2 regions of the Labrenzia sp. C1B70 genome follow, and region 2 is predicted to be linked to the other one. Evidence: riboswitches for the same ligand, from Rfam matches in the RefSeq annotation. Region 2 holds a riboswitch; the other holds the start of a gene.

Evidence for each region. A riboswitch is a leader RNA that binds a small molecule or an ion and turns the genes downstream of it on or off. The one in region 2 is predicted to bind cobalamin.
Region 1: linked by a shared signal. The riboswitch ahead of Q666_RS65920 (hypothetical protein) and the one ahead of Q666_RS49935 (energy-coupling factor ABC transporter permease) in region 2 are both predicted to bind cobalamin.

Annotation. Positions count from the first base shown of each region.
Region 1 is NZ_AXCE01000012.1:167,949-173,020, forward strand. It holds gene Q666_RS49080 (iron ABC transporter permease) at 1-272, opposite strand, end outside; gene Q666_RS49085 (ABC transporter substrate-binding protein) at 326-1,261, opposite strand; gene Q666_RS49090 (ABC transporter ATP-binding protein) at 1,279-2,052, opposite strand; gene Q666_RS0133320 (DUF1636 family protein) at 2,049-2,453, opposite strand; gene Q666_RS65920 (hypothetical protein) at 2,443-2,721, opposite strand; cobalamin riboswitch at 2,828-3,041, opposite strand; gene Q666_RS49095 (S9 family peptidase) at 3,185-5,072, shown strand, end outside.
Region 2 is NZ_AXCE01000012.1:351,537-356,608, reverse strand. It holds gene Q666_RS49945 (EAL domain-containing protein) at 1-1,227, shown strand, start outside; gene aroQ (gamma subclass chorismate mutase AroQ) at 1,263-1,787, opposite strand; gene Q666_RS49940 (hypothetical protein) at 1,838-2,071, opposite strand; cobalamin riboswitch at 2,396-2,607, shown strand; gene Q666_RS49935 (energy-coupling factor ABC transporter permease) at 2,661-3,338, shown strand; gene Q666_RS49930 (YHS domain-containing (seleno)protein) at 3,429-3,914, opposite strand; gene Q666_RS49925 (hypothetical protein) at 4,097-4,468, opposite strand; gene Q666_RS49920 (AraC family transcriptional regulator) at 4,652-5,072, shown strand, end outside.

The DNA of each region.
Region 1 (5,072 bases), 180 kb from region 2:
AGACCAGCACCGACAAACCCGGCCAGCAGCGCCCGCGGAAACCGGATCTCCCAGACGATAGCCTCCCGGCCCTTGGACCAGTCCACGTCGAAATAGCCGGGCACCACGCCGTTGACGAGGACCTTGAAGACAGTGCTACCCGGGATCGGCACCGCACCTGCACCGATGGCGGCTACAATGGAAACAGCCAGCACCAGCACGCCGGCCAGAAGCAATACCCCATTCCCACGCAACCGGCGCAGGCCAGCGCTTTTGGCCGTGAGCAGGCTCATGCCGGTCTATCGTTTCTGCCTGCAACGGCAGTTCGAAGCATCTTCTGCAAGGCTCACTCTCCCCAGAACGCTTCGGTGAGCTTTCCGATGGCCTTGAGGTTCCGCGGCCCCGGGGTTGCCTCGACATAGTCCAGCACGACAAAACGGTCGTTCTTGACGGCTGCAATATTGGCCAGGGCGGGATTGTGTTTCATGAAGTCGCGTTTCTGATCAGCCGTCACTTCGCCGTAGTTGACGATCACGACCATGTCCGGGTCTTTTTCCACCACGGTTTCCCAGTCGACGGTCGCCCAGCTCTTTTCAAAATCGTCCATCACGTTGACGCCGCCGGCTGCCTCGATAAGCGCTGTCGGCATGGCATATCGTCCGGCGGTGAAGGGTTTGTCCTCGCCGCTGTCGTAGACAAAGACCCGCAGCGGATCTTCACCAGCAGGCACCGTTGCCGCGATCCGGTCCAGCTCCAGCTTGTAGGCCGCAACAAGATCGTGAGCTGTGTCTTCAACACCGAAGATTTTTCCGAGGTTGAGGAGGTCGTTATAGAGATCCTGCAGAGACGCCTTCGGCTTGTCGCCGATATGAATGCAGGATTCGGTCAGCTCGTAGACCTTGATGCCGAACGGCTCCAGCGTTTCAGGCGTCACTTCACCGCCCACCTTCATGCCGTAGTTCCAGCCGGCGAAGAAGAAATCGGCGTCGGCCCCGATCAGCACTTCCTTGCTCGGATATTTCGACGCGAGTTCGGGAAGTTCGGCAACGCCCTCACGCATTTCCGCGTCCAGCGTCTTCCAGCCTGAAATGCCGGTATACCCAACCATGCGGTCGCGCAGGCCAAGTACCAGCATCATCTCGGTCAGGTTGACGTCATTCGAAACGGCTGCTTTGGGCGGCGTGTCGAAGGTCACCGTGCGGTTGCAGCTTTCCACGGTCGTTTGCGCAATTGCCGGTACAGACAGAAAGGTGAGCGCGAGGCCCAGGGCAATTTTTTTCATTTTAAGTCTCCAGAAATTCAAAGATGGAAGGTCAGGTAGCGCTCGCGGCTGGCAGACAGTTGCTCCAGTCTGACCTGTACCGAATAGGCTTGCTCAATGTTGCCGGGGGTCAGCACCGTCTCCGGCATTCCCTGGGCAACCAGTCGGCCCTCATGCAACAGCAAGACCTTGTCGCAGACACGGCTTGCCAGGTTGAGGTCGTGCAAGCTGGTGACAATGGTAATGTCCAGATCGGCAATCAGCTCGACGATCTCGAGCTGATGACGGATGTCCAGATGGTTCGTCGGCTCATCCAGCACCAGAAGCCTTGGTTCTTGCGCCAGCGCCCGGGCCACCATCACCCGTTGCCTTTCCCCTCCTGACAATGTGCCGAAGGCTCTTTTTGCATAGGACAGCAGATCCATTTTCCCGAGACAGTCATCGACGATCTCGGCGTCCCGCTTGCCTGCGCCGGCAATACCGGTTGCATGGGGACGCCGACCGAGTGTGACGATCTCGCGCACGGTCAAGGCAAAGTCGGTCGGCTGCTCCTGAAGCACGGCGGCGATCGTTTTGGCGGCCTCTCTGGCACTGATGTGCCAGAGATCCGTGCCATCCAGAAGGATTTCGCCCGTTTTCGGTTTCAGGAAGCGATAGAGCAGCCGCAACAGGGTGGATTTGCCGGCACCGTTGGCACCGGCAATTCCAAGAACCTCACCGGCAGGCAGACCGAAGCTGAGCGGATGCAGAATGGTTTTGCCCTGCCCCGTCTTCCAGCTGACCTCCCGGACAAACAGATCGACCCCTGTCATGAGAACGCCGTCCCGTCTGCTTCTGAAACGATCATCGCTGCCGGAAGCCGGCCTTGCGATGCGCTCCAGCGCTTGCCGTGGCTTTCCTCGGTCACCTCGCATCCATTTTCAATCTGGCGATACCGATTGGCGTAGTCGACCAGGTCGTCGATGTCCGTATCGTCCTCAATGTCCCCAAAGAGGTAGATCGCCTTGTCGGTGGCCTTGAATGCCAGCGTGCAAGGTCTCGAACAGCTCTCCATGTCGGCTGTTCCACTGATTTCGAATTCGTCTCCAACGACAGGCACTGCCTGTGCCATTGCACTCTTCAGCTTGCAGATCAGCCCATATCCGGGATGGCAAGTCTGCCCATTGTGACGACAGGTCGTGCAGACAAATATCTTGTGCGGATCATTGCTCATGACGCGCCTCCACGGCTTCTGCCAGTGAACCGACAGGAGGCTGCGGAAAAGCAAAGGCATTGCTTTCCTCGTTGCACTGGGCACGGCCGGATCGGGTACGTTTGGAACAATCACCATGTAATGTTATTACATTACCTATATTCTCGCTGACAACAGATTTTTGCAGCCCATCGGGAACCATCGCGCGTGCTGCGCGCGTCGCCAGCGGATCAGCCTCGGTCAGGAGGTTGGCAAGTCTTGAGAATTCAGCAGAAAATTTCCGGTTCATATCGCCCTCCGCGATTTCGCGGGGCAGTCAGGAACCGAATGTGCAACTTTGCCGGCAGGTGCCGATTGGCCATGTCACTCACTCCTCCGGGGCACCCCGCCCGGGTTAAGGTTTAAGGTGAAATGGCAGGTCTCCTGACTTGCGGGTCATTGCTTGCCTGATCCTTCCCGGGGTCTCCCCAGTGGCGCTTTCAGGTTTGCTCACCGCTCACAGTTGCGGGGGCAGTCACGGATTTGCAGCCTTTCGGGCTCGTCGCACCGTGTTCCCTTTTAATCCCGGTCCGGAGTTCGGAGTCGGGAACCATCTCTTCCTAAGTGCGCGAACGCCTGAAAAATGTCAAAGACTTTTGCGGGTCGCTGCTCTTGTCTGAAAGCACGACAGGATTGCCTGAAAGCGGAAACGCCCAGCCGCCTCGCCAGTATTGACCCTTGCCTTCAAGGCTCAAAAATCTTACCTCCGATCCATGAAACAGGATGCCCTTCCCCCGCGCGCCGCAGCGCGCCCCCTCACCCTTGAGACCCACGGCATTACCCGCCAGGACGACTTCGCCTGGCTGAGGGCGGACAACTGGCAGGAGGTCATGAAGGACCCGTCCGTGCTGGATGCCGACATCCGCAGCTATCTGGAAGCGGAAAATGCCTATCACGAAGCGCAGATGGCACCGACAAAGGCTCTGCAGGAGAAGCTTTTTGCGGAAATGCGCGGCCGCATCAAGGAAGACGACAGCTCGGTTCCTGCGCCCGACGGGCCCTTCGCTTACGGCCTCAAGTATGAAACCGGCGGCCAGCAACCGGTTTTCTTTCGCACCCCGCGTGACGGCGGCGCGGAAACGGTTCTTCTCCATGGCGACAAGGAAGCCGAAGGAACGGCATATTTCCGGATCGGCGGCGTCAGCCAGTCGACGGATCACAAGCTCATCGCCTGGGCCTATGACGACAAGGGCTCGGAATATTATTCACTGAAGCTGCGCGACGCCCAGTCTGCCAAGGATTTCGACTACGCCATCGAGGACACGGGCGGCGGCGGCGTCTTCTCGGAAGACAGCCGCTATGTGTTCTACGTTCGCCTCGACGCCAACCACCGGCCCTCGAAACTCTTCCGTCACGAAGTCGGTTCCGATCCGGCGAGCGACGTTCTCGTCTACGAGGAAAAGGATGCCGGCTTCTTCATGGGCGTCGGCAAGACCCAGTCCGGCGACACGATCGTCATCGACATTCACGATCACGAGACCTCCGAAGTCTGGATGATCCCGGCCACCGACCCGACCGCCGAACCGGTGCTTGTCGCAGAGCGCGAGACCGGTATCGAGTACTCCATCGACGATCACGGCGACACACTCTACATCCTGACCAACGCAGGCGGCGCCGAGGACTTCAAAATCGTCACTGCGCCGAAAGGCACTCCCGGCCGCGAAAACTGGTCCGATCTTGTGCCCCACAAGGCAGGATGCCTGATCCTGTCGCATTGCGTCTACAAGTCCTTCATGACGCGGCTGGAGCGCGAAGACGGCTTGCCGCGCATCGTGATCCGACGGCTTGCAGACAACATCGAGCACTCCATCGCCTTCGACGAGGAAGCCTATTCGCTCGGCCTTGGCGGCGGCTACGAGTTCGACACGAGCACGATCCGCTTCACCTATTCCTCGATGACAACGCCGTCGCAGACCTTCGACTACAATGTCGAGACCCGCGAGCGTATTCTGCGCAAGGAACAGGAAGTGCCTTCCGGCCATGATGCGGACGACTACGTCACCCGCCGGTTGATGGCTCCCGCAGCCGACGGCGAAACCGTGCCGGTGTCTGTGCTCTACCGCAAGGACACCAGGCTCGACGGCTCCGCACCTCTGCTGCTTTACGGCTATGGTTCCTACGGCATCACCATTCCGGCGAGCTTCAACACCAACTGCCTGTCGCTGGTCGACCGGGGGTTCGTCTACGCCATCGCCCATATTCGCGGCGGCAAGGACAAGGGCTTCCATTGGTACAAGGATGGGCGGCGCGAGAACAAGAAGAATACCTTCACCGACTTCATAGCCGCGGCAGACCATCTTGTTGCGGAAAACTTCACCTCGCACCATCGCATCGTCGCTCAGGGCGGCTCGGCCGGCGGCATGCTGATGGGGGCGATTGCCAATCTGGCACCGGAAAAATTCGGCGGCATCATTGCCGAAGTTCCGTTTGTCGACGTTCTGTCGACCATGCTGGACGACACGCTGCCGCTCACGCCGCCGGAATGGCCGGAATGGGGCAACCCCATCACGGACAAGGCAGCCTACGATTACATCGCGTCCTACTCGCCCTATGACAACGTCGAGGCAAAGGCCTATCCGGCCATCCTGGCGGTAGGCGGAT
Region 2 (5,072 bases):
GACCGCTTCAAACTGATCAACGACATGCACGGACATGCCGTAGGCGACAAGCTGTTGCGGCTGGTCGGCAACCGGTTGGCCGTCCTGGTCGACGAGCTGGCCAAGCCACTGACGTCAAAACCCCCCTGCGTTGCCCGGTTTTCAGGCGACGAATTCGTCGTACTGTTACCCGGCGTCGATGATCTGCAGACGCTTGCCAAGTTGTCCAGAACGATGGTCGAGCGGCTGGGCGGGGCCTACAGAATTGGCCGGCTTTCCCTTTCGCTGACCGTCAGCGCGGGGATCGCGAGATACCCGGAGCACGGTACAACGGCCGAGGAAGTTCTGCGAAACGCCAACATGGCCATGTATGAAGCAAAGGGTGCAGGCAGGGCTCAGTCGATCGCCTACAACGATATCATTCGCGAACGGATGACCGAGCGCGAACAGATCCGGCACAGGCTGCAAAGCGCGCTGAGAGACCGCACGCTTTCCGTTCACTACCAGCCGAAGGTCGACATTTCGTCCGGCAAGATTGTCGGTTCAGAAGCGCTGCTGCGCTGGAACGATGCCGAACTCGGATCCGTACCGCCCTACAAGTTCATTCCCGTGGCAGAAGAATGCGGTCTGATCGTTCCGATCGGAGAATTCGTGCTGGCATCGGCGCTCTCCGACATGAAATCCCTGCACCGGCAGAATGTCGATGTATCTGTCGCCGTGAACGTTGCGCCGGCGCAGCTGCAGGCGAAGGGATTTACCGGCAGAATGCTCGGGATCATTGGCGAGAGCGGGTTCTCGACGGAGAAGCTGGAACTGGAAGTGACGGAATCGAGTCTTGTCGACTATTCGCAGAACCTTCTGGATCAGATCCTGCCGATCAAGAAAGAAGGCGTCAAATTTGCAATCGACGACTTCGGCACCGGCTATTCTTCGTTGCACAGTCTAGCGAGCATGCCGTTCGACACGCTGAAGATCGACCGGTCCTTCATCATGGACATTGCCAATTGCGAGGATCGCCGGACCATCGTCGAGCTGATCCTGATGCTGGCGAGGCAGCTCAATCTCAACACAGTTTCCGAAGGGGTCGAGACCCAGTTGCAGATGGATTACATCAATCTGTGGGGCGGGACGCTCGGCCAGGGCTACTTGTGGAGCCCGGCAGTGCCGTTCGGCGAGTTCTCGCGAATGGTCATGAAGCGGGAAGGCTTGGCGAATGCGGCCGAGCCCTGGAGGCAGGCAGCCTCCTGAACTCCGATAAGGGATGTCCTGATGGCCGTATGTGTCTAGTCGTGTACGTCGACCAGACCTTCAAACAGAGCGCTCTTTGATCCGTCGGACAGGCATTCCACGGTCAGCGCCTCCGTGAAGGCCTGCTGGTCAGAGGCCTCGACGGGGCTTTCTGCGAGTAGCGTCAGGATCTCGTTGCCGAGGCGCAACAGCTCCGGACGGACATCCTTGATCAGGTCGGGTACGTTCTGCGGGCGAGCTTCGCCGCTCTCCCAGCGTTCGATCCAGCAGGTTTGAATGTCCTTGGCCGCATCGATCTGTGCCTGGAAAAACAAGGTGACATTGTCAGCCGACAGGCCGTTTTCGACGGCCTTTTCGCGGGCAGCATCCAGCACCACCTTTTCCCTCGGCAGATCCTCGACAGGTTTGTCGTTATCCGCTTTCCAGGCTGCAACCGACTGCATGAACGACAGACGTTCGTTGATGGCGCCGAACAGCTTGTAAGGTGCCGCCCAGCCAGGAGTGACGGTGGCAGCAAGGAGAGATACCGCGAGAGCGGTCAGGGGAATCGATTTCAACATGGCCGAAGACTTTCACAGGTCACCGCCTGCGGCAAGTCTTTGGTTGTGGTCTACTTCTTTTCAACCGAGCGGCTGATCTCGGTGATCACGCCGAATGCGACGGCGGCCATGATCTTCAATAGTCCGCTGTCGAGCGCCTGTTCGCGTGTCAGATTGCCAAGGAAAAAACCCGGTCTTGGTTCAGTGACTGCACCAAGAGTAACGCCGGCTAGAAGTGCCAGCTGAATGCAGCCAAGGAAAAAGACGACACCAGCGATAAGCGTTCCCAATTTGGTAAAGGGCATTGCAAACTCTCATGATGTGCTTTGTATGCGAGTGAGGTTATCTTTCGTTAGGGTTTCTGCAAGTAAAAATCACAATTACCCTAAATACAGAAAAGTTTAATAAACAATGGTTTTGATTTTCATCTTTGATTGGATTCTTCAAAGTTCAGAATTTTCAGGTGGCTGACGCAATTTCCTGAAGAAGTGTTTTGAGATCTGAAGCTTGTCGGTGATGCTGATCCGGCTGATTTCGGTGGCGGTCTTCAGGCGGCAAAATTTCGGTGCAATGTCGCATTCAGACCGAATATGGCGAAAATTCGCTTGCAGAATATCGCCAATCCTTGCAAATCTAGACGATGCGATGGTTTCGCCCGAACAAGCGTAAGGGCGGATGAAATGGGAACACGGTGAGGCGTACCCAACAGGGACCAATACCGTGGCTGCCCCCGCAACTGTATGCGACGAGCAAAGCCCTTCAAGCCACTGGAGCGATCCGGGAAGGCGGGCAGCGCAGAGACTCGCGAGCCAGGAAACCTGCCATCCAGCGGTCCCATCGGGGCCGGTTCACACCATCTGCTCGCGCACGGAGGGTGCGCAAAGGAGAAATGACATGCATATCGAACCGGGCATCGTCGACGGTGCCAAAATCGTACTCAGCTACGGTACCGCGGCTGCTTCCTTCGGCCTTCTGGGCAAAATGGCTCTCGACACGATCCGCAAAAGCGGCGTTCTCAGCCTTGCCGTCCGCTCCGTCATCACGACGGTTGCCGTGTTCTGCTTCTTCGAAATCCTGCCGCATTACCCGGTCGGTGTTTCCGAAGTTCACTTTATCCTGGGCTCCACCCTGTTCCTGATGTTCGGCGCAGGTCCGGCAGCAATCGGCCTTGCTGCAGGCCTTCTGCTTCAGGGGACGCTGGTTGCTCCTTTCGACCTGCCGCAGTACGGCATCAACGTCACCACGCTGCTTGTGCCGTTGTGGGCTGTCAGCATGCTGGCAAACCGCATCATTCCGGAAAAGACCGCCTATGTTGACGTTTCCTACGTTCAGGCACTGGCTCTTTCCACCACGTTCCAGGCCGGTATCGTTGGCTGGGTTGCTTTCTGGGCATTCTACGGCCAGGGCTTCGGTGCCGAGAACATGGCTTCCGTCGGTTCCTTCGGTTTTGCCTATATGCTGGTGATCCTGGGCGAGCCGCTGGCTGATCTGGCTGTTCTGGCCGCTGCCAAGACACTGGCACCGCTGACCCGGAACCTTGCTTTCGAAAATCGGCTGCACAACGCGGCTTAAGTCTTCGGGCTTTTGCCGAAATCAAGTCACGAAGGGCGGCCCTGGGGCCGCCCTTTTTGTTTGTCGTTCCGACGCCTTGACAACGAACAATCAGAGCTTCGTTGCCTCGGTGGAGCGGATCTTCTTCCAGTTGGCTTCCGCCTTGGCGATTGTACCGGACTGGTCTTTCTGGAACTCGCGGAAGATGGCCTCGTTCAGGAACAGATAAAGCTTGCCGTCCACAACAGCCGCGAACTGCGGATCGCCGTCGAACTTCTTGCCGACTGAAACACCGAAGGTGCAGAAGCCGCCGTTTTGCGGCAAGTACTGATCCGGATGCGCGGTGAAGGCATCCATGGCTTCCTGGGATGCGAAGTAATAGGCAACACCGTCGTGGACGGCCGTATATTGCGCGGTTCCGTCAATCCGGTTGCCCAGGCTGACAAAGGCCACGGGATCGACACCATGAAGACCGAGCGGGCTGCCGGCGGCCGTCAGGCCACTGGAGGTGTTGTATTCGTCCGCGGCCATTGCCGGGGCAGAGAGAGCGGCAAGAGACAGCAGCGTTGCGGCAATGGCGGATTTCATCAAGGACATGTTCTACTCCTGAAAGGGTATGAAGGTTGAAGGCCGGATTTGCTCCGGTGCCTCTACCTTGCGTCCGAAGCTCAGGCGTCTCCATGTTCGCAAGTTCCCGAGGATTTGCAGATCGTCCGGATTGCAGTTCAAAAAAAGACACCGGCGCGAGGGCCGGTGTCATTGTGCGTGGACGGTGGCTGTCAAGCGGCCTGCGCAACCGTTTCCTGCGGTTTGGCAAGGCTGACCACTGTCAGGACGGCAATGGCGTTGACCAGGTAATAGGCGAAGTCGAGGCCGGTGAAGCCAAGTGCGAAGGGAGCTGCCAGGAACACGATGCCGACGGCAAAATCGACCGCCAGATGAACCGAATAGGGCAGAATGCGGATGATGCCGGTCTGGTGATCCGTCAGGATCGTCAGGGCCAGGGCCGCAAAGCCTGTCAGGAAGGATAGCCAGAAGGCGATCGGGTTGGATTGGCCGAGATCAAGGAATACGGGCAGGGCAATAAGGCCGATCGCGACGGGATAATCGAGATAGGCGTGCATGGTCTTGGTGACGAAGCGAACAGACATCTTTCAGGTGCTCCAGGTTGGTTTCCTGCGGGCGGATTGCCCACGAGCCCAAAGATGTTGGTCGACTTCGGTTCTATCCATGCACGAAAGTCCCTGAAAATTGACCGATCGTCCGGGAGCCTTGCGCTTTGCGGTGTTGAGGCAAAAATGCGGGAATGAGACTTCAACCGGAACCGGCCTTTCATGAAACATGACGCCCTGACCCAGATCCTGGATGCCTTGAAGCTACGGGGATCCGTCTATTTCCATACCTGTTTTTCGCCGCCCTGGGCCGTGCGGGTGCCGGCTTTCGGCAATGTCGCGCGGTTTCACATGGCAATGCGTGGTGGCTGCTGGCTCGCGGTGGACGGTGTTGACAAGCCGATCCGCCTTGCGACTGGTGACCTGGCCGTCATTCCGCACGGGGCCGCTCATATCCTGAGTGATGAACCGGGCCGTCCCGCTGCCGAAGTGGACGAGGTCGTGCGGCAATCCGGTTATACGGGGGAAGGTGCGCTCTATTACGGCGGTCCGGACGAGGAACTGGCCTGCAAACTGTTCTGTGGCCATTTCGAATTCGAGGAAGGCTCGGTCCATCCGCTGCTCGATGCCTTGCCATCGGTCA